Regions from separate parts of the Serratia sp. NFX21 genome, predicted to be linked through region 1. Evidence: predicted binding sites of a transcription regulator. Region 1 holds the regulator's gene; each other region holds the start of a gene.

Region 1 (7,305 bases):
TGATGAAAACGCGGTGGCCACCTGGTCAGTTCGCGCCGATCGCGCCAAACTGACTAAAGACCGGATGCTGTATCTTTACGGCCATGTCGAGGTGAACAGCCTGACCACCACCTCACAGCTGGAAAAAATTAAAACAGACAATGCTCAGGTGAACCTGGTGACCCAGGATGTGGCTTCGGATGACGAAGTGACGCTCTATGGGACGAACTTCACCTCTAACGGCATGAAAATGCGTGGGAACCTGCGGGCCAAAACCGCTGAGCTGATTGATAAGGTTAAGACCAACTATGAAATTCAGAACCAACAAACCAAGCCGTAATTTGTTGATCGGCAGCTTGATTTTGGCCGCCAGCGCACCCGCCTGGGCGCTGAAGTCCGACTCCAGCCAACCGGTAAGCATTGACTCACTGAAACAGTCTCTGGATATGCAGAGCAACGTCAGCACCTTTACCGATAACGTGGTGATCAAGCAAGGCACTATCGATATCAAGGCAGACAAGGTTGTGGTGACCCGTCCGGGCGGCGATCAGAACAAAACTTATATCGAAGCCTTTGGCAATCCGGTGACCTTCTATCAGATGCAAGACAGCGGCAAGCCGGTGAAAGGCCACGCGCAGAAGGTCCGTTACGATGTGGCGTCGCAGTTGGTGACCCTGACCGGGAATGCCTATCTGGAACAGCTCGACAGCAACGTAAAAGGCGATCGCATCACCTATCTGGTGCAACAGCAGCAAATGCAGGCGTTTAGCGACAAAGGCAAACGCGTGACTACGGTTCTGGTACCGTCGCAGTTGCAAGACAAAAACGGGCAAAAGAAGAGTAACTAATCACTTATGGCTACACTCATCGCAGAAAACCTGGCGAAAGCCTACAAGGGCCGCAAAGTTGTTGAAGACGTCAGCCTGAAAGTGAAATCCGGCGAGATCGTCGGCCTGCTGGGGCCAAACGGCGCCGGCAAGACCACCACCTTCTACATGGTGGTGGGTATCGTTCAGCGTGATGCCGGGCGTATCGTGATTGACGAAGAAGACATCAGCCTGCTGCCGCTGCACGCCCGTGCGCGCCGTGGCATCGGTTATTTGCCGCAGGAAGCCTCTATCTTCCGCCGCCTCAGCGTGTATGACAACCTGATGGCCGTGCTGGAGATCCGTGAAGATCTCAGCAGCGAGCAGCGAGCAGACCGTGCGGTAGAGCTGATGGAAGAATTCCATATCTCCCACCTGCGCGACAACCTGGGCCAGGCGCTGTCCGGTGGTGAACGCCGCCGCGTCGAGATCGCCCGCGCGCTGGCCGCGAATCCGAAATTCATCCTGCTGGATGAACCGTTCGCCGGGGTTGACCCGATTTCCGTTATCGACATTAAAAAAATTATCGAGCACTTGCGTGACAGCGGCCTGGGCGTGCTGATCACCGACCATAACGTGCGCGAAACGCTGGACGTGTGTGAACGCGCCTATATCGTCAGCCAGGGCAAACTGATTGCCCACGGCACGCCGGATGCTATTCTGGCCGATGAGCAGGTGAAACGCGTTTATCTGGGCGAAGAATTCCGCCTCTGAGTGCCAGCGCGTCCTGATGGACGACTGTTAACGGAAGTAGACTGAAGATTATGAAGCAAGGTTTGCAACTCAGGTTTAGCCAACAACTGGCCATGACCCCCCAGCTCCAGCAGGCTATCCGCCTGCTGCAGTTGTCCACGCTTGAGCTCCAGCAGGAGATACAGCTGGCGTTAGAGAGCAACCCATTGCTTGAACAGAGCGACCTGCACGAAGAAGTCGACGCCAAAGAAACTGTCGAAACCGAAGGTTTGGATACCCGCGAGGCGTTGGAACAAAAGGACATGCCCGAAGAGCTGCCGCTCGACGCCACCTGGGACGAAATTTACACCGCCGGTACGCCGTCCGGTACCCGCACCGATTACAGTGACGATGAGCTACCGGTTTATCAGGGCGAGACCACCCAGACCCTGCAGGATTACCTGATGTGGCAAGTGGATCTGACGCCGTTTTCCGACACCGATGCCGCTATTGCCACCTCAATCGTCGACGCCGTTGACGACACCGGCTATCTCACCGTGCCGCTGGAAGACATTCTGGAGAGCCTGGGTGACGATAATGTGACAATGGACGAAGTCGAAGCGGTATTGAAGCGCGTACAGCGTTTTGATCCAGTTGGCGTCGCCGCGCGCGACCTGCGCGATTGTCTGCTGGTTCAGCTTTCCCAGTACGCTAAAGACACGCCCTATCTGGCTGAGGCACGCCTGATCATCAGTGAGCATCTGGACCTGCTGGCTAACCACGACTTTCGCAGCCTGATGCGAACAACGCGCTCAAAAGAAGATACACTGAAAGAAGCGATGTTGCTGATCCAGTCATTGGATCCCCGTCCGGGTCAGTCGATCAACACCGGCGAATCCGAGTATGTGATCCCGGACGTGCTGGTGCGCAAAGTGCAGGATGTCTGGACGGTCGAGCTTAATAGCGACAGCATTCCACGCTTGAAGATCAACCAGCAGTACGCCGCGATGGGCAATAGCGCACGTAACGACAGTGACGGGCAGTACATCCGCAGCAATTTGCAGGAAGCGAAATGGCTGATCAAAAGTCTGGAAAGCCGAAACGACACTCTGCTGAAAGTTTCGCGCTGCATCGTCGAGCAGCAACAGGCGTTCTTTGAACAGGGCACAGAATTTATGAAGCCCATGGTGCTGGCAGATATTGCCCAGGCCGTGGAGATGCATGAATCGACAATTTCACGCGTGACCACGCAGAAGTTTTTGCACAGTCCGCGCGGCATTTTCGAATTGAAATATTTCTTCTCCAGCCATGTGAATACCGACAGCGGGGGCGAAGCTTCCTCTACGGCGATCCGGGCAGTGGTCAAGAAAATGATCGCGGCGGAAAACCCCGCCAAACCGCTCAGCGACAGCAAGCTGGCCACCCTGCTCTCCGACCAGGGGATCATCGTGGCGCGGCGTACCGTCGCCAAGTACCGAGAGTCTTTGTCCATCCCGCCGTCCAACCAGCGTAAACAGTTGGTTTGACCTCTATTGAGAAGGAAGACATTATGCAGCTCAACATTACCGGACACCACATCGAAATCACCGAACCTTTGCGCGAGTTCGTGAACACCAAGTTCGCCAAACTCGAACAGTATTTTGATCGCATAAATCAGGTGTATGTCGTACTTAGTGTGGAAAAAGTGCAGCAGATTGCGGAAGCGACGGTGCACGTGAATGGAGGCGAGTTGCACGCCACCTCGGAAGACGAGAACATGTATGCTGCAATTGATAGCCTGATCGACAAACTGGCGCGTCAATTGAACAAACATAAAGACAAACTGAAACAACACTGACATTCTGGGCCGTTTCCGTCAGCGGGTACGGCTCAAACGTAGCCTCGGCCATCGGCGCGTTACCTGTATGGGTATCGCGCCGATAAGCCATCAAGGGTTAAACAAGGCGAAAAATCACCTCACAAGCCTCCTGCTTGCTGGTGTGGTTTTAAGTGAAGATGAGATGAACAACGAAACAATGCAATTAAGCTCGGTGTTAAACATCGAGTGCACCAGAAGCTCCGTCCATTGCACCAGCAAGAAACGGGCTTTGGAAATTATCAGCGAACTGGCCGCAAAACAGCTCAACCTGTCATCACAGGTAGTATTTGACGCGGTTCTCACCCGCGAGCGCATGGGCAGTACCGGTATCGGCAATGGTATCGCTATTCCCCACGGCAAACTGGAAGAGGACACACTGCGGGCCGTTGGCGTGTTTATCCGTCTCGACCAACCTATCGCCTTTGACGCCATTGATAACCAGCCGGTCGATCTGCTGTTTGCCTTACTGGTACCTGCCGACCAATGTAAAACCCATTTGCATACTCTGTCGCTGGTCGCCAAGCGCCTGGCCGACAAAACCGTATGCCGCCGCCTGCGTGCGGCGCAAAGTGACGAAGAGCTTTACCAAATCATCACCGAGTAACGCCCGGCTGGCGTGACTTCCAGCCCGGATAACGATACTGTTTAGCCACGATGGATCCCGGTTCGGACAGGGATCCTAAAGTTTCTAACGGTGGCGATAAACGCCACTGAGATGCCAGGGGGAGTTGCCACATGGTGCTGATGATTGTCAGCGGCCGTTCCGGTTCAGGGAAATCCGTCGCCTTACGGGCGCTGGAAGACATGGGTTTTTACTGCGTTGATAACCTGCCCGTGGTACTGCTGCCGCAGCTTGCCAATACGCTGGCGGAACGCAATAGCTCCGCTGCGGTAAGCATCGACGTACGTAACATGCCGGAATCGCCGGAAGTGTTTGAATATGCGATGACTCAACTGCCGGACAGTTTTTCGCCGCAGTTGCTGTTCCTCGATGCCGATCGTAATACGCTGATTCGCCGCTACAGTGATACTCGCCGTCTGCACCCGCTATCGAGCAAGAACCTGTCGCTGGAAAGCGCCATCGATGAAGAGAGCGACCTGCTTGAGCCACTGCGCTCCAGGGCCGATCTGATCATCGATACCTCAGAAATGTCAGTGCATGAACTGGCCGAAATGCTGCGTACCCGCCTGTTGGGCAAACGCGAGCGCGAACTGACCATGGTGTTCGAATCCTTTGGTTTCAAGCACGGTATTCCAATCGACGCCGATTACGTGTTTGACGTGCGCTTCCTGCCTAACCCGCACTGGGATCCGAAACTGCGCCCAATGACCGGTCTGGATAAACCCGTCGCCTCGTTCCTCGATCGCCACACCGAAGTGCACAATTTTATCTACCAGACCCGCAGCTATCTCGAACAGTGGTTGCCAATGCTGGAAACCAACAACCGCAGCTACCTGACGGTCGCCATTGGCTGTACCGGCGGTAAGCACCGTTCAGTCTACGTGGCAGAACAGCTGGCCGACTACTTCCGCTCACGCGGCAAAAACGTGCAGTCGCGCCACCGCACGCTGGAAAAACGCAAACAATGACGGTCAAACAAACGGTTGAAATCAAAAACAAGCTGGGGATGCACGCGCGCCCGGCGATGAAGCTGTTTGAGCTGGTGCAGAGCTTTGATGCCGAGGTGATGCTACGCAACGACAGTGGCACCGAGGCCGAAGCCAGCAGCGTGATTGCGCTGCTGATGCTGGACTCCGCGCAGGGCCGTCATATCGAAGTGGAAGCCACCGGCCCGGATGAAGCGAAAGCACTGGCGGCGGTGATCGAACTGATCAATTCCGGTTTTGACGAAGACTAAAGAGTCAGGTGCGCTACATGCAGCGCACCTACTTTACAACACATCATTCCTGCAGCTAGATCCTACTTAAACAGTCCAGCGCCACCGCCTTGAAGCTGTCGAAATTATCACTGCCCAACAGGCGACTCATCGAACGTTCGCGCACAAAGGTGACGAACAGATCGTAGATTGCCATCGCCTCTTCGTAATCGCTCTTGCTGATCGCCAGCAGGAAAATCACGTGGGCAATTTCACCTTCACCCCAGGGCACCCCCTGTGGCGCCAGCAGCGTCACCACGACGGTTTTTTTCGCCAGCAACCCCAGCGAGTGCGGCAGCGCGATCCCTTCACCCAGCAGGGTAGAAACAATCGCCTCGCGCTCTACCACTGAAGGGTAAAAATCTTCGCCAACATAGCCTTCTTGCTCAAGCTGGCGGCACACCTGCTGGAATAATTCCGCCTGGGTCAGCGGTTCATTGACCAACATAAAATGCTCGGCGTCGAAGAACTTCTCCAGCATATAGGGCTTGGTACGATCCACCAGCACCAGTTTGCCGAGCTGTTCGAGCTGGTATTCGGTCGGGAACGGCGACATCACCACCACCGGCTTGTTCTTTTCGCTAACCCGCGCATTGGAAATAACGAAGTCTTCGTCGATATGGCTGAGCACCTCGTAATCTCGCAGTGAAACGATGCGCGTCATCACCAGTTGCGGGTATTTGCGTGCGATCTGCGCCTGGATCATCCGCACCGTCGAGTTACCGGTATCGCACACCAGCATCACCTGCGGGTGTCGCTCATAGCCGATGTTGTAATGCCGCTCCAGCCCAACGCCAATGTGCAGTACCAGATAACCGATCTCGTTTTCACTCAGGGTGTAGGGCGTGTATTTCCCCCAGCTGGAGACCGCGGCCAGCGTCACGTCATAGGCCATTGGGTAGTGCTGTTTAATGTTCGCCAGCAGCGGGTTGGGGATATTAATCTGGTATTTCACCCGGGTGATCATGGTCTTGATATGGGTCAGCAGATCGGCACGCAGCTGCTTGTCACCCTGCAGATTGTAGTTATAGTGCGCGTTGATATACGACAGAATGTAATCCACCAGCGCTTCTTCATCGTCGGCGTTGATCTCGGTAGGTTGCACCTCCTGCACCCGCCGCGCAGCAATGTTCACCCGCAGGTAGGCCTCTTCCGCTATCGATATCTCTTTGCCACTGGCTTTACGCAGTTCCCCGGCCAGCCAGGTCGAAACCTTGCGCACCGCGTCATCCCCGTCCTCAACGTCAAAGTCCGGCAGCGGATAACCATCGGTAATGCGTTGCAGCGCGACTGCACAATAGAAAATCAGATACTGCTCACCTTCGTCCGTCAAACGAATGGCATATTGCGACAGCAACGGATGCAGCAAACCGGCAAAGGTCGTCACCTGCGGTTGACGCAGGATCTCATTGTTGAGCAGTGGATTTTCGGCATCGGCCAGATGCAGCTGGAATAACAGATCGGTCAGACAGGCGCGGATCGCCATCTCCGAACCAAACAGCTTCATGCCGTAGCGCGGTTTGGTTTCAATGGTCAATTGGTAGTGCGCCAGACGCTCTCTTACCTCAGCCATGTCGTTTTGCAGCGTGCCACGGCTGACAAACCATTCATCGGCTAAATCTTCAAGTTTCAGAGAAAAGGCTGAGGTCAGAAAACGAATCAGCAAATAGTGCACCCGTTCCTGCGCGCTGCGTGGCGTGGCGTGTTTTTTACGTTCCTGATGTTGCAGGGCGCTAAACAGTACGACGTCATCGACCTGCAGGCGATAACCCGCCCCACGGCTATGCACAAAGTGGGCACCATAGTTTTCCAGAATATCGTTCAGCGCGGTGATGTCGGCGCGCACGGTTCGGGTGGAAACAGCAAAGCGCTTCGCCAGCTCTTCCTGTGGCAAAGTCTCTGACTGCAAAGCATCAAACAGATAGGCCAAACGCGGGTAGGGAAATCGCACCATTCTCTTTCCGTCAATTAAGGTGCCCGCCTGGGGAATCAGGCGGGCAACGGGTTACTTCGCCACCGGCAAGAACACCATTTGCGAGGGGCTGCCCACCGG
Region 2 (7,305 bases), 170 kb from region 1:
CCGATCCGGACTACGACGTACTTTATGAGGTCCGCTGGCTCTCGCGAGTTCGCTTCTCTTTGTATACGCCATTGTAGCACGTGTGTAGCCCTACTCGTAAGGGCCATGATGACTTGACGTCATCCCCACCTTCCTCCGGTTTATCACCGGCAGTCTCCTTTGAGTTCCCACCATTACGTGCTGGCAACAAAGGATAAGGGTTGCGCTCGTTGCGGGACTTAACCCAACATTTCACAACACGAGCTGACGACAGCCATGCAGCACCTGTCTCAGAGTTCCCGAAGGCACTAAGCTATCTCTAGCGAATTCTCTGGATGTCAAGAGTAGGTAAGGTTCTTCGCGTTGCATCGAATTAAACCACATGCTCCACCGCTTGTGCGGGCCCCCGTCAATTCATTTGAGTTTTAACCTTGCGGCCGTACTCCCCAGGCGGTCGACTTAACGCGTTAGCTCCGGAAGCCACGCCTCAAGGGCACAACCTCCAAGTCGACATCGTTTACAGCGTGGACTACCAGGGTATCTAATCCTGTTTGCTCCCCACGCTTTCGCACCTGAGCGTCAGTCTTTGTCCAGGGGGCCGCCTTCGCCACCGGTATTCCTCCAGATCTCTACGCATTTCACCGCTACACCTGGAATTCTACCCCCCTCTACAAGACTCTAGCTTGCCAGTTTCAAATGCAGTTCCCACGTTAAGCGCGGGGATTTCACATCTGACTTAACAAACCGCCTGCGTGCGCTTTACGCCCAGTAATTCCGATTAACGCTTGCACCCTCCGTATTACCGCGGCTGCTGGCACGGAGTTAGCCGGTGCTTCTTCTGCGAGTAACGTCAATGCAATGTGCTATTAACACACTACCCTTCCTCCTCGCTGAAAGTGCTTTACAACCCGAAGGCCTTCTTCACACACGCGGCATGGCTGCATCAGGCTTGCGCCCATTGTGCAATATTCCCCACTGCTGCCTCCCGTAGGAGTCTGGACCGTGTCTCAGTTCCAGTGTGGCTGGTCATCCTCTCAGACCAGCTAGGGATCGTCGCCTAGGTGAGCCATTACCCCACCTACTAGCTAATCCCATCTGGGCACATCTGATGGCGTGAGGCCCGAAGGTCCCCCACTTTGGTCCGAAGACGTTATGCGGTATTAGCTACCGTTTCCAGTAGTTATCCCCCTCCATCAGGCAGTTTCCCAGACATTACTCACCCGTCCGCCGCTCGTCACCCAGAGAGCAAGCTCTCTTGTGCTACCGCTCGACTTGCATGTGTTAGGCCTGCCGCCAGCGTTCAATCTGAGCCATGATCAAACTCTTCAATTAAAAGCTTGATTTGCTTCAACTCGTGAAGCGATGCTCGAAAATAACTTTCGTAATAGTCATTCAGTTGGACAAGCCAACGAAACAACTTATTGCTTGGTCACTCTTCAAGACTTGATATTTTTTCGAACCCGAAGGTTCTGGATATCGTCTTGTGGAGTGCCCACACAGATTGTCTGATAAATTGTTAAAGAGCAGTGAGTTAGCCGCCGTAGCTTGCTATCTCGAGGTGGCGTATATTACGCTTTCCTCTTTCAGAGTCAACCCCTAATTTTCAGGATTTTTTCTCTTTCTTCCCGGCCGCTATGTGAAGTGAATCACTTGCGCCGTGTCGATGGAGGCGCATTATAGGGAACCGAGTTTTTTGCACAACCCCTTTTTTGATCTTTTCTTACTGTTTGCACACTTTTCGGCCCTTTCGGGTGGATCTTGCGCGATCAGGGCCGTTTTCCGCAGGATCCATCACTTCAGTTGGTTGTAATTCCACCACCAACGTCTAGTATTGCCGGTAAATATGATCCCGATGCGAGCCTATTACCATGTCTGATGCAGTACGTTCTTATCTTCATTACTCTCCTAAACTGGGCCTGCGCGTCATGATCGACCCTTCCAGTGTGGTGATCGGTAACGTTGAGCTGGCCGATGACGTCAGTATCTGGCCGTTGGTTGCTATCCGCGGAGATGTGAACGCAGTAAAAATCGGTGCACGCAGCAATATTCAGGATGGCAGCGTGTTACACGTAACCCATAAGTCTGAATATAACCCTGAGGGTTACCCATTATTGATCGGTGAAGACGTTACTGTTGGGCACAAGGCCATGTTGCATGGCTGCGCGATTGGCAATCGGGTGCTGGTAGGTATGGGATCGATCCTGTTGGATGGTGCAGTAATAGAAGATGATGTGATGATTGGTGCCGGCAGCCTGGTTGCACCGGGTAAACGCCTGGAGAGCGGCTATCTCTATATGGGCAGCCCGGCACGCCAGGTTCGCCCATTGACCGCTGCGGAACGGGAAGGGTTGCTTTACTCTTCTACTAACTATGTACGTTGGAAAGACGAATATTTGTCAGAGGATATCTGACAGGCGCCCGTTCCCGCTCAGGGGAACGGGCTCAGAGTTACACTGCCAGTTCGTGACGCAGCTGGCGCAATACCGGTTCGATCTCCGGCATCACACCATGCCACAGCAGGAACGCATGCGCGGCCTGCCCCACCAGCATCCCTAAACCGTCGGCATATTCTGTGGCACCCTGTTGCTGCGCCCAGGCCAGAAACGGAGTTAATCCCTGCTGATAAAACATGTCATAACAACGCGTATGGCCATTGACCGTACCAACCGGTAGCGCCGGGATGTCACCGCTGATACCGGATGCCGTAGCGTTAATCACTAAATCAAACCGCTGTTGATCAAGTTGATCCAGGGGTAACGCGGATATTTCACCCAGATGCTGGAACACCTGCGCCAATGTCTGCGCACGGCTAAAAGTACGGTTGGTGATCACCACTTCACAACCAAAAGACAGTAGCGGCAAGATCGCGCCACGTGCCGCGCCACCAGCCCCCACCAACAGGATACGATCCTTGGGTTGGATCAACCCCTGACGTTCAAGATCGGTCAGCAGGCCGATCCCGTCAGTGTTGTCACCCAGTAACCCACCGTCTGGCAGTATCTTCAAGGTATTTACCGCACCGGCCAGCGAGGCTCGTTGACTCAGTTCGGTCGCCGCTTCATAAGCATTTTCTTTAAAAGGCACCGTGACGTTCGCTCCCTTGCCACCCGCCTGAATAAACGTCTGCAAAGTGGTTTCGAAACCATCCAGTGGTGCCAGCACAGTGCCATAGGGATGTTCTATCCCTGTTTGCGCGGCAAATAGCGCATGAATACGCGGTGACTTGCTGTGGCCGATAGGATTACCGAATACTGCAAACTTCTCCATGCACGTTGCCTCTAGCCTTGACGGATCTGCTCACCGGTCAGGACATCTCTGATTTCGGAAGGGTTAAGACGGCCACCGACGCTGCCGGCCAGCAGCGGGAAAGCGGCACCAAACTGCTGCTGTACTTCATCGGCACTACGGCAAGGTTCCTGCCCGCTGAGGTTGGCGCTGGTCGATACCAGCGGTTTGCCAAACTGCCGACAAAGTTGCTGTACCAACGGATGATCGCTAACACGTACAGCCAACGAATTGAAACGGCCGGTCAGCAAACGCGAGGTTTCCGACCGGGCAGGGATCACCCAGGTCACCGGCCCCGGCCAGCTGGCAAACATCGTAGCGCGTTGCTGTTCGTTCAACGCGGTGTCATCTATATAAGGTGTTAACTGTGCGTAATCCGCTGCAATCAGGATCAATCCTTTTTCCCATGGGCGCTGTTTCAGTGCCAATAAGGCATTAACCGCCTGCTCGCTGTCGGGATCGCAACCCAGGCCAAACACCGCCTCGGTCGGATAGGCAATGACCTGTTGATTATGCAGTGCGTCAATAATTGGCGTGAAGATGGCTGTGGATTCTGAGCTCATGATGTCATTATTCTGTGGTTACTACGGGTTTCCCGCAAAGTTTACTGGCACAGCAAAGGGTTGGACCTTTCGCCGTGCGCTTTTCCATCAGCAACGGATAGTGGCAGTACTCACACTCACCGGCAACGGGTTTAAAATTGAGAACAAACTGGCATTCCGGGTAGCGATCGCAGGAGTGGAACACCTTGCCATAGCGCGATTTCCGCTGCAGCAATTTGCCCTGTTCGCACTGCGGACAGCTGATACTGGTTTCGTCAGGTTTATCGATAACCTCGGTGTGGTCGCACTCCGGGTAGTTACTGCAAGCGATAAACATGCCGTAACGTCCCTGGCGCAAGGCCAGCGTCGCCTGGCATTTTGGACATTCCTGTCCATCCAGCATTTTGACGATATGGCCATCGGCCTGCGCTTTCAGCGGCCGGATATGTTGGCATTCAGGGTAACGGGTACAGCCGAGGAAGGGGCCGTGGCGACCACTGCGGATCACCAGCTCGGCCCCGCATTCCGGACAGGGTTCATTTTGCCTGGCGGCAAAAATCGCGGCTTTTGTCATAACTTCTTCTATGCATGTTATCGGCTCAGTGCAGATAACCTTCGTTTACTTCAAACAACAGTTCTTCCATTTGCTGATAGGCACTTTCATATCCGGGAATATTAAACAGCACCATCAGCACCACCCATTTCAGATCTTCGAGATCGAATTCCGTGTTATCCAAAGCCATAACACGATCGATAACCATTTCACGGGTTTCGAGGTTCAATACCTGAATCTGCTCCAGGAACAGGAGGAAACCACGGCAACTGGCATCCAAACGCACGCCTTCTTCTTCGGTGTAAATCCGCATTGCCAGCGGATCGGCATCCATAAAATACGGCGCATTTTCGCCTTCCTGCAGGTCAGCGAGTTTTTCAAGCCAATTCAACGCGTTGTAGATATCATCCCGATGAAACCCCGCCTGAGCGAGATCATCAGTCAGTTGATCCTGATCGACGCGCATCTCTGGTTCATTGTGGATATAAGTTTCAAACAAGTACATCAGTACGTCGAACATGGCCTGCCCTCCTTATTCGGACATAGCCGCCGGGTACAGCTGCGATCCACCCTGCTAACTCCAGATCGAGTAATTTGATTACCACCTCTGGCACAGGTTGGCCGGCACGTTCAGCGACGACGTCAACAGGTGTCACCTCATCTCCTACGTTAGCCAACACATCGGCAAATGGCAATTCAACTTCGGCCTCTGACGCACAAATAGTTGTATTTTCGTTCAGTGACAGCCAATGCAGCCCACTTCCCAGTTGTTCAGCGATCTCTTTCGGGCCGGTAACCAGATAGGCTCCCTGTTGGATCAACCAATGCGTGCCCTCGCTCATCGGGTTGCCCAGCGCCCCAGGTAAAGCGAACACTTCACGCCCCTGCTCCAGCGCATAACGTGCGGTAATCAGCGTTCCACTACGCAAAGAGGCTTCAATCACCACCACACCCAGACTCAACCCACTAATGATACGGTTACGACGAGGAAAATGGTCGGGCATCGGCAGATCGGTGACCAGATATTCAGAGATCAACGCCCCACCGTTCTCAACAATTCGTTCTGCCAGGCGGCGATGTCGGCGCGGATAGATGTTGTCCAAGCCGCTGCCTAATACGGCTACCGTTCCTCCTTCCGCCGCCAGCGCCGCACGGTGGCAAATACTGTCAATTCCAAGCGCCAGACCACTGGTGATGGTAAACCCGCAGTGCACTAATCCGGTGGCAAAGTAATTGGCCCAGTGTTCACCGTAATGACTAAACTGACGGCTACCTACCATGGCGATTTGCGGCTGCTGCGCAGCAGCCGGATTCCCCTTTACCAGCAGCAACAGCGGAGCATCATCGATAGGGAGCAATAGTTCTGGGTAACCAACCTCACCGTAGACCCACATCAAGTTGCCGGGCTGTTCCAACCAGGCAAGCGTAGCCGCCAGATAGCGCGGATCGGCCTGACGAAACTGGGCCTGCTGTCGCTCATTCAACCCCAATTCCCGAAACAGGAGATAAGGCTCTCCTCCAGTCGCCACCATCTGCCGTATTATCTGGCTGGCCTGAGCCGCCCCCAGCCCGGTGACCCCACGCATCCGTAAGCCGATTTCCTGTGCCTGCATCGCCTGTTCCCTCGCAGAAAATGGTGGTATTACCAATTCGAGCAATTGGTGCGCAATGCTGTCAATCAGGCTGGGAAATGTCTAGAATAGAAGCTAAACCTCGTTTATCACTCGGATACAGATCTCAAGATATATGTCAGTATTGCAGGTATTACATTACCCAGATGACCGGCTGCGCAAAGTCGCGGCCCCGGTAAAAGAAGTCAATGCGAATATCCAGCGCATCGTGGATGATATGTTTGAAACCATGTACGCAGAGGAAGGCATTGGCCTGGCTGCGACACAGGTGGATATCCATCAGCGCATTATCGTCATTGACGTTTCTGAGAACCGCGATCAGCGCCTGGTGCTGATCAACCCGGAACTGCTGGAAAAAAGCGGTGAAACCGGGATTGAGGAAGGCTGCCTTTCCATTCCTGAACAACGAGCTTTAGTCCCGCGTGCCGCTGCTGTGAAAATCAGAGCGCTGGACCGTGACGGCAAACCTTTTGAGCTGGAAGCCGACGACCTGTTGGCCATCTGTATCCAGCACGAGATGGACCACCTGGTAGGCAAGCTGTTCGTCGATTACCTGTCGCCACTCAAGCGCCAGCGTATCCGTCAGAAACTGGAAAAAATGGCCAAGCTTAACGCCCGCGCCTAACCGATCAGGAAATCAACGTGTCTGACTCTTTACGGATTATTTTCGCCGGAACTCCAGACTTCGCAGCGCGTCATCTTGACGCGCTGTTGTCATCTGGGCACCAGATTGTCGGGGTTTTCACTCAACCCGACCGCCCTGCGGGTCGCGGCAATAGGCTGACGCCCAGCCCAGTCAAGGTTCTGGCCGAGCAGCACCATTTACCGGTGTTTCAGCCCAAATCACTGCGCCCGGAAGAGAATCAGCACCTGGTTGCCGATCTCAACGCCGATGTCATGGTGGTCGTGGCTTACGGTCTGATTCTACCCAAAGCGGTGTTGGATATGCCGCGACTCGGTTGCATTAACGTCCATGGTTCACTGCTGCCTCGCTGGCGTGGAGCCGCACCGATCCAACGTTCACTGTGGGCCGGCGATCATGAAACCGGCGTTACCATCATGCAGATGGACGTGGGTTTGGACACCGGCGATATGATGCACAAGATTGCCTGCCCGATCGAAGCCGATGACACCAGCGCCAGCCTGTACGATAAACTGGCGCAGCTCGGCCCGCAGGGCATGCTGACCACGTTGCAGCAGATGGCTGCAGGTACGGCGAAACGTGAAGTGCAGGATGAATCGCTGGTCACCTATGCCGAAAAGCTCAGCAAAGAAGAAGCCCGCCTGGACTGGAACCTGCCCGCCGTGCAGCTTG
Region 3 (7,305 bases), 1.8 Mb from region 1:
ACTTCCTGCCGACGGCGCTGCAGCCGCACGGCGTCGGTTTCCTGGAGCCGGGCATGCAGGTGGCAACCATCGATCACTCAATGTGGTTCCACCGCCCATTCCGCATGGATGACTGGCTGCTGTACGTGGTGGAAAGCACGTCCGCCTCCGGCGCCCGTGGATTTGTACGCGGTCAATTCTATACCCGTGACGGCGTATTGGTTGCCACCACGGTACAGGAAGGCGTGATCCGCCAGCGCGAAGCCTGATAAACGCAGGCCAAAAAAAAGGGCGATGGTGACATCGCCCTTTTTGCATCATCATTATTTTTCGAGTTATTTTAGCGCACTGCCCTTCTTCAAGGCTTATTGGTTATAGGCACTCTCGCCATGGCTGTTGACGTCCAGACCTTCGCGTTCCTGCTCTTCCGGTACGCGCAGCCCGACGATGGCCCCTGCCACTTTAAAGGCGATAAAGGCCGCTACACCAGACCACACCAGCGTGATCACTACGCTCAACAACTGGATCCACACCTGATGGCCCATGGTGACGCCCTCGGCGTAGCCGGTACCGCCCAACGAGGCCGAGGTGAATACCCCAGTCAGCAGGCAACCGACGATACCGCACACGCCATGCACACCGAACACGTCGCAGGTATCATCTACCTTCAGCCATTTCTTCAGCGTGACCACGCCCCACAGACCGGCGATACCGCCAATCAGGCCGATAATCAACGCCCCGCCAATACCCACGGTGCCTGCAGCCGGCGTGATGGCAACCAGCCCGGCGATCATGCCGGAACAGGCGCCCAACAACGAAGGCTTGCCACGAACAATCCACTCGGCAAAGGTCCAGGAGAGGATCGCGCCGGCAGTCGCCACCACGGTATTCAGGAACGCCAGGGCCGCAATGCCGTTAGCCGCGCTGGCAGAACCGGCGTTAAAGCCGAACCAGCCGATATACAGGATGGAAGCCCCGGTAAACACCATGGGCAGGTTGTGCGGTTTGAAAGCTTCCTTACCGAAACCGGCACGCTTGCCCAGCAGGTAAGCGCCAACCAGACCGGCACTCGCTGCGTTGATGTGCACAACGGTACCGCCGGCAAAGTCCAACGCGCCATCAGCGGCCAGGAAGCCGCCGCCCCACACCATGTGGGCAATCGGCAGGTAAGAAATGGTGAACCAGATGGCTGCGAAGATCACCACCGCAGAGAAGCGGATACGCTCGGCAAAGCCGCCCACCACCAGCGCAACGGTAATACAGGCGAACGAACACTGGAACGCCACGTGGATCATCTGGCTAAAGGTCCCGGTGACGCTGTCGATGCCAATGCCTTTGAGCATCGCCGTCTGGAAACCGCCGAAGAAGGCGTTACCTTCGCTGAAAGCCAGGCTGTAGCCATAAAGCACCCACAGCACGCACACCAAGGCAAAGGTAACGGTGACCTGGGTCAACATGGAGAGCACGTTTTTGGAACGCAGCAAACCACCGTAAAACAGAGCGACACCCGGCAGGGTCATGAACAGCACCAAAGCGGTGCAAATCATCATGAAGGCGTTATCCGCCTTGTCTGCGACCGCCGGAGCGGCCAGTGCCAAAGAAGGAACCATGGTTACCGTACTCAGGCCCAACATGGATAAAAGTTTTTTCATTATCAATCCATCCCCATTACTTTACTGAGCCAGTGATTACAGTGCTGCTTCGTCTGTTTCGCCGGTGCGAATGCGAATGACACGTTGCAATTCGGCAACGAAAATTTTGCCATCACCGATTTTGCCGGTGTAGGCCGCTTTACTGATAACATCGACCACTTCGTCTAACTGATCGTCGGCGATAGCGATGTCGATTTTTACCTTAGGTAAGAAGTTGACGCTGTATTCGGCTCCACGATAGAGCTCAGCATGCCCCTTCTGGCGACCAAAGCCTTTTACTTCGCTTACGGTCAGCCCCTGAATACCCACAGAGGATAGGGCTTCACGCACGTCCTCCAGCTTGAATGGTTTAATCACCACGGTCACCAGCTTCATATTGCCCCTCCACGAATTAAGCCCAAACTCACCCCTGGTACGAGTCTTATAAAGCAAAGGCTATGCCATAAATGGATTGGTACGCTAATTCAGCAAATTAACCGACCAGGCAGGGGTGTAACGCAACGCCGCTAGCCAATGGCAGGCTATCGCACAGGGAATTGATTAAATATTGCGCACTACTTTGGTGCGTGACGCGTCGAAAAAGTGCAGAGAAAGGGATTTAAAACGCAGCGATGCCTGTTTATGGTGCGTGGCGGGAAAAGAAAGAGGCCGCTCAAGCGGCCTCATAGATCATGCAGTTTGTGTTTCTTCGCGGTTGGCGGCTGCCAGCTCTTCACCCACCAGTTGTAGCTGATACATCTGGTAGTAACGCCCCTGCTGCGCCAGCAGTTGCTGATGGTTACCCTGCTCGACAGCCTGACCACGGTGCAACACCAGAATCGAATCGGCATCAACAATGGTCGACAAACGGTGAGCGATCACTACCAGCGTGGTGTGCTCGCGGATCAAACTCAGCGCCCGCTGAATAGCTTGTTCCGTACCCGAGTCAATGTTGGCGGTGGCTTCGTCGAGGATCAGGATCTTCGGTGCCTGTACCAGTACCCTGGCCATCGCCAATAGCTGCTTCTGACCCACCGACAGGTTATTACCCTGCTCGCCCAGCCGGGTGTGAATGCCTTCAGGGAAAGAGCGAACCAACTCAGCCAGTTGCACCCTTTCCAAAGCCTGCCAGACCGCCTCTTCACTGATATTACGCCCCAGAGTGACGTTGGCCAGTACCGATTCGGCAATCACCACCGGATCCTGCTGCACCATAGCGATGCCCTGGCGCAGGGTAGCGTGTGAAAGGCTGGACAGAGGCCGTCCGTCGAGACGCACTTCCCCCTGATCGACCGGGTAATAGCCCATCAGCAGATTGGCCAGCGTGCTCTTGCCGCTGCCGGTATGGCCGACCAGCGCCACGAAGCCGCGTGAAGGCACCGACAGCGAAATATGCTGCAGCACCTTTTTGTCATCACGGTAGGAAAAACTCAGGTCGTCAATATCAATACGGCCGCTCTCCAGCGGACGAGCATCCGTCCCGTAGCTCTGCTGGCGGCGATCCATCAGTTCGAAAATACGCTCACCGGCCACCACCGCCTGCTGCAAAATCGACTGCTGCGACGTCAACTCAATCAACGGCTCATTCAAACGCCCCAGATAGTTGATAAAGGCATACAGCACACCGACGCCGATCGCCCCTTCGCCGCTGAAACCGAACAGCATCAGCAGGCCGCACAACACCAGCGCCGAAAACAGACTGAGCAGCGGCCGTAGCAGGAAACCGTCCAACCGCAGCGTTTGCATACGCGCGGTATAGTGGGAACGGCTGGCAGCGCTCATGCGCTCGCCGAAGCGGATCTGCTGGCGGAACTGCTGGATCACGCCCATGCCGTTAATCACTTCGTTAAAACCGTCGTTGATGTCGGCCAGATAGCTACGCACCCGGCGTACAATAGGGATGCTGTAGTATTGGTAAATGCCCATCACCACGAATACCGCCGGGAAGATGCAGATCGCCACCAACGCCATGCGCCAGTCGAGGCTGAACATCGCCACCAGCATAGCGCCAATCAGCGCAGCGCTTTTCAGCACCGTAGACACCACCATCACGTACAGATCTTTGATCACCTCGGTGTCATTGGTCACCCGGGAGATCAACTGCCCGACCGGCTGAGTATCAAAAGCGCTCAGCGGCTGGCGTAATGCGGCATCCATCACGTCCGTTCGCAGACGTTGAACCACCCCGACCGCCGCCTGGTTAAACAGCAACGCCTGAAAATAGTGCAGCGCCGCCGCCAACAGCTCCAGCAGAATATAGGCCGCCGCCAGCCCGCAGACGATAGTCAGCGGCAACTGCCCTTTGGCAACGTAGTTATCGATAAAGTAGCTGACCAGGATCGGTCCGGCGACTTCCGCCGCCGCCGCGACCCACAGCATCAACACCGCCAGCCCCAAGGGTTTGCGGTACGGCGATCCATAAGCCAGCAACCGTTTCAGCGTCGGCCACAGCTTTTGCATCTTATTCATTGGCTAGTATCTCCTCGCCGCTTTCCGGTGCCTCGTCCAGCGCCGCTTCCAGTTGCTGATAGCGGTACATATCGCGATACCAGCCCGGTTGGGCCGCCAGTGACGCATGTTCACCACGCTGAGCCACGCCGCCGTGCTGGATCACCAAAATCTCGCTGGCTTCGGTCAATGCCGAAAGCCGGTGCGCGCTGATAATCACCGTGCGGTTTTGCCCCCAGCTGCGCAGGTTATGCAGGATCTGGTGTTCGGTACGGCCATCCACCGCCGACAGCGCGTCGTCGAGGATCAGGATTTCCGCGTCCAGCAACAGGGCGCGTGCGATGGAAATACGCTGTTTCTGACCACCGGAAAGCATCACGCCACGCTCACCCACCTCGGTTTCATAGCCTTGCGGCAAGCGCAAAATATCTTCATGCACGCTGGCCAGGCGGGCCGCACGCTCAATCTGTTCCTGCGTCGCCCCTGGGTTGCCCAGCGCGATGTTGTTCGCCACGCTGTCTGAGAATAAGAACGGTGTCTGGCTGACCACGGACAACCGCGAACGCCAATCGTCGAGTTTCACCTGGGTCAGCGGCAGCCCCTGATAGCTGATCTGGCCGTCATCAACATCAAATTGGCGCTGGATCAGTGACAGCAGCGTCGATTTACCGGCACCGGTCGGGCCGCACAGGCCGAGCATTTGCCCCGGCTCCAGCTTCAGCACCACATCGTGCAGCGCCGGGTGGGTATTGCCCGGATAGTGAAATGCGCGAATGTCGATTGCCAGATTGCCACGCCCAGCCGGCAAGGCTTGATCGCCGTCCGTCACTGCCGGCGCTTCATCCAGCAGGCTGCGGATACGGCTATAGGCCGCGCTGCCACGTTCAACGATGTTGAACATCCAGGCCAGCGCCAACATTGGCCAAATCATCAGGCCGAGGTACATCACAAAGCTGGTCAGTTGGCCCAGAGTCAGAGTACCGTTCACCACCATCCAGCTGCCGCCGCCGATAGCCAGCAGATTGGCAGTACCGATGGCGATGTAAATCGTCGGGTCGAAACGGGCATCCACCCGCGCTACGTGCATGTTTTTGGCCCCGGTCTGGGCGGCCACTTCGGCAAACTGATTGGACTGATGATCTTCCAGCCCGAACGCCTTGATCATGCGGATACTGGTCATGCTTTCCTGCGCCTGATCGTTCAGGCTGGAGAACGCCGCCTGCGCCGATTTAAAACGCTGGTGTAACTGGTCGCCGTAGTACTTGATGACGATCGCCATGATCGGCATGGGGATCAGCGACAGCAGGGTCAGCTGCCAGCTAATTTGGGTACTCATCACCACCAGCACCGCTAATCCCATCACCAGCGAATCCACCAGCGTCAGCACCCCTTCACCGGCGGCAAAAACCACCCGGTCGACATCATTGGTGGCGCGCGCCATCAGATCGCCGGTACGGTGGCGCAGATAGAAGGCCGGATTCTGACGGCTAAGCTGGCGGTAGAAGTTTTCACGCAGCTCCACGGCTAGCTGATAGGATGCGCCAAACAGCAGAACCCGCCACACATAGCGCAGCAGGTAGACCACCACGGCAGTGCCGAGCATCAGCCCCAGCCACGCCATTAATACGCCGCCGGACATCTGTTTTTCGGTGACGCCATCCACAATGATCCCCACCAGCTTGGGCGGCAACAGTTGCAGTATGGCAATGATGATCAGCAGCACCACCGCCCCGAGGTAGCGGCGCCACTCGCGGCGGAAATACCAGCCGATTTGAGCAAATAGTCTCACGCAGTTTTATTCCAGGATGTAATGGTTTTTTCTCTCATTCTGCCTCAGCAGAGTAGGATACCACCGTTACTTTGCCAATTTGGTGAACTTTTCACTCAGGAACCGGCAGTGCGGTGGTGTATTTGATTTTTTCCATCGCGAAGCTGGAAGTGACGTCGATCAGCCCCGGCACGCCGTTCACCAGGCGCTTGTAGAAGCTGTCGTAACTCTTCATATCCGCCACTTCCACCTGCATCAGGTAATCGTACTCTCCCGCCATGCGATAGAAGGCCAGCACCTCCGGCATCTGCTTGGTCAGTTGCACGAACTGTTGATACCACTCGCTGCTGTGCTGCTGAGTTTTGATCAGCACAAATGCCGTCAGGCCCAGGCCGAGCTTTTCGTTATCCAGCAGCGCGACTCGCCCACGGATATAACCTTCTTCTTCCAGCCGCTTGAGCCTTTTCCAGCAGGGTGTTGACGTCAGATTGACCGCGTCGGCCAACACCTGCAGCGGTTGCGTACAGTCCTGCTGCAGCATGCACAGTAATTTACGGTCTGTTTTATCTAACATATCGTCAACCAGGAGAATAATTTTCTCTCATTAGGCGATTAAACAGGAAAAATGGCAATCCTTTTTTCCTCGCGGCAGGCTATATTATGCAACAAACAAGCCCCCTATTCTGAGGCCAGATGATGACAAATTCTTGGGTAAAATATGCTATCGGTGAAATAGAAGCGGATTTTCAACGCTCCGCCGATACTCACCTGATCCGCCTGAACCTGCCGGAATTTCCCGGCATCTGCCTGTACCTGAAAGATGAAAGCACTCACCCGACCGGCAGCCTGAAGCACCGGCTGGCGCGTTCACTGTTTCTGTATGGTCTGTGTAACGGCTGGATCACCGAAAACACCACGATTATCGAGGCCTCATCCGGCAGTACCGCGGTATCCGAAGCTTACTTCGCCCGGCTGATTGGCCTGCCGTTTATTGCCGTCATGCCTTCCTGTACCGCACGCCGCAAGGTTGAACAGATCGCGTTCTACGGCGGGCGTTGTCACTTCGTCGACCATGCGGCACAAATTTACGCCGTCTCCGAGCAGTTGGCGAAAGAGCTGAACGGCCACTATATGGATCAGTTCACCTACGCTGAACGGGCCACCGACTGGCGCGGCAACAACAACATCGCCGACAGCATCTTCCGCCAGATGGAACGCGAACCTTTCCCGGTACCCAAGCATATCGTAATGAGTGCCGGTACCGGTGGCACCTCTGCGACCCTGGGCCGCTATATCCGCTATCAGGGGCACGACACCCGCCTGACGGTGGTCGATCCGGAAAATTCGGTGTTCTATGATTGCTTCCACCAGCATGACCGCACCCTTATCGGCAGTTGCGGCAGCCGTATCGAGGGCATTGGCCGCCCACGCGCCGAGCCATCCTTTATTCCGTCGGTGGTAGACAGCATGATCCGCGTG

The links. The regulator sigma-54, encoded in region 1, starts transcription at its own class of promoters, with help from an activator protein. The targets are predictions, from matches to a motif close to GTTGGCACANNTTTCGCTNT.
Region 2: the regulator sigma-54 is predicted to act here: its motif matches at 1,705-1,724, upstream of ACNT1W_RS00025 (gamma carbonic anhydrase family protein).
Region 3: the regulator sigma-54 is predicted to act here: its motif matches at 2,057-2,076, upstream of glnK (P-II family nitrogen regulator).

What each region holds. Positions count from the first base shown of each region.
Region 1 covers NZ_CP183196.1:5,081,420-5,088,724, forward strand. Annotated here, with positions in the region: gene lptC (LPS export ABC transporter periplasmic protein LptC) at 1-319, shown strand, start outside; gene lptA (lipopolysaccharide ABC transporter substrate-binding protein LptA) at 288-827, shown strand; gene lptB (LPS export ABC transporter ATP-binding protein) at 834-1,559, shown strand; gene rpoN (RNA polymerase factor sigma-54) at 1,610-3,043, shown strand; gene hpf (ribosome hibernation promoting factor) at 3,067-3,354, shown strand; gene ptsN (PTS IIA-like nitrogen regulatory protein PtsN) at 3,518-3,979, shown strand; gene rapZ (RNase adapter RapZ) at 4,111-4,965, shown strand; gene npr (PTS phosphocarrier protein NPr) at 4,962-5,234, shown strand; gene ACNT1W_RS23830 (BglG family transcription antiterminator) at 5,290-7,206, opposite strand; gene ACNT1W_RS23835 (lactonase family protein) at 7,258-7,305, opposite strand, start outside.
Region 2 covers NZ_CP183196.1:3,815-11,119, forward strand. Annotated here, with positions in the region: rRNA gene ACNT1W_RS00020 (16S ribosomal RNA) at 1-1,311, opposite strand, end outside; gene ACNT1W_RS00025 (gamma carbonic anhydrase family protein) at 1,848-2,390, shown strand; gene aroE (shikimate dehydrogenase) at 2,428-3,246, opposite strand; gene tsaC (L-threonylcarbamoyladenylate synthase type 1 TsaC) at 3,258-3,827, opposite strand; gene ACNT1W_RS00040 (type I DNA topoisomerase) at 3,835-4,380, opposite strand; gene smg (DUF494 family protein Smg) at 4,406-4,879, opposite strand; gene dprA (DNA-protecting protein DprA) at 4,851-5,972, opposite strand; gene def (peptide deformylase) at 6,106-6,615, shown strand; gene fmt (methionyl-tRNA formyltransferase) at 6,633-7,305, shown strand, end outside.
Region 3 covers NZ_CP183196.1:1,593,670-1,600,974, reverse strand. Annotated here, with positions in the region: gene tesB (acyl-CoA thioesterase II) at 1-248, shown strand, start outside; gene amtB (ammonium transporter AmtB) at 345-1,631, opposite strand; gene glnK (P-II family nitrogen regulator) at 1,668-2,006, opposite strand; gene ACNT1W_RS07490 (SmdB family multidrug efflux ABC transporter permease/ATP-binding protein) at 2,301-4,079, opposite strand; gene ACNT1W_RS07485 (SmdA family multidrug ABC transporter permease/ATP-binding protein) at 4,072-5,847, opposite strand; gene ACNT1W_RS07480 (Lrp/AsnC family transcriptional regulator) at 5,939-6,400, opposite strand; gene ACNT1W_RS07475 (PLP-dependent cysteine synthase family protein) at 6,523-7,305, shown strand, end outside.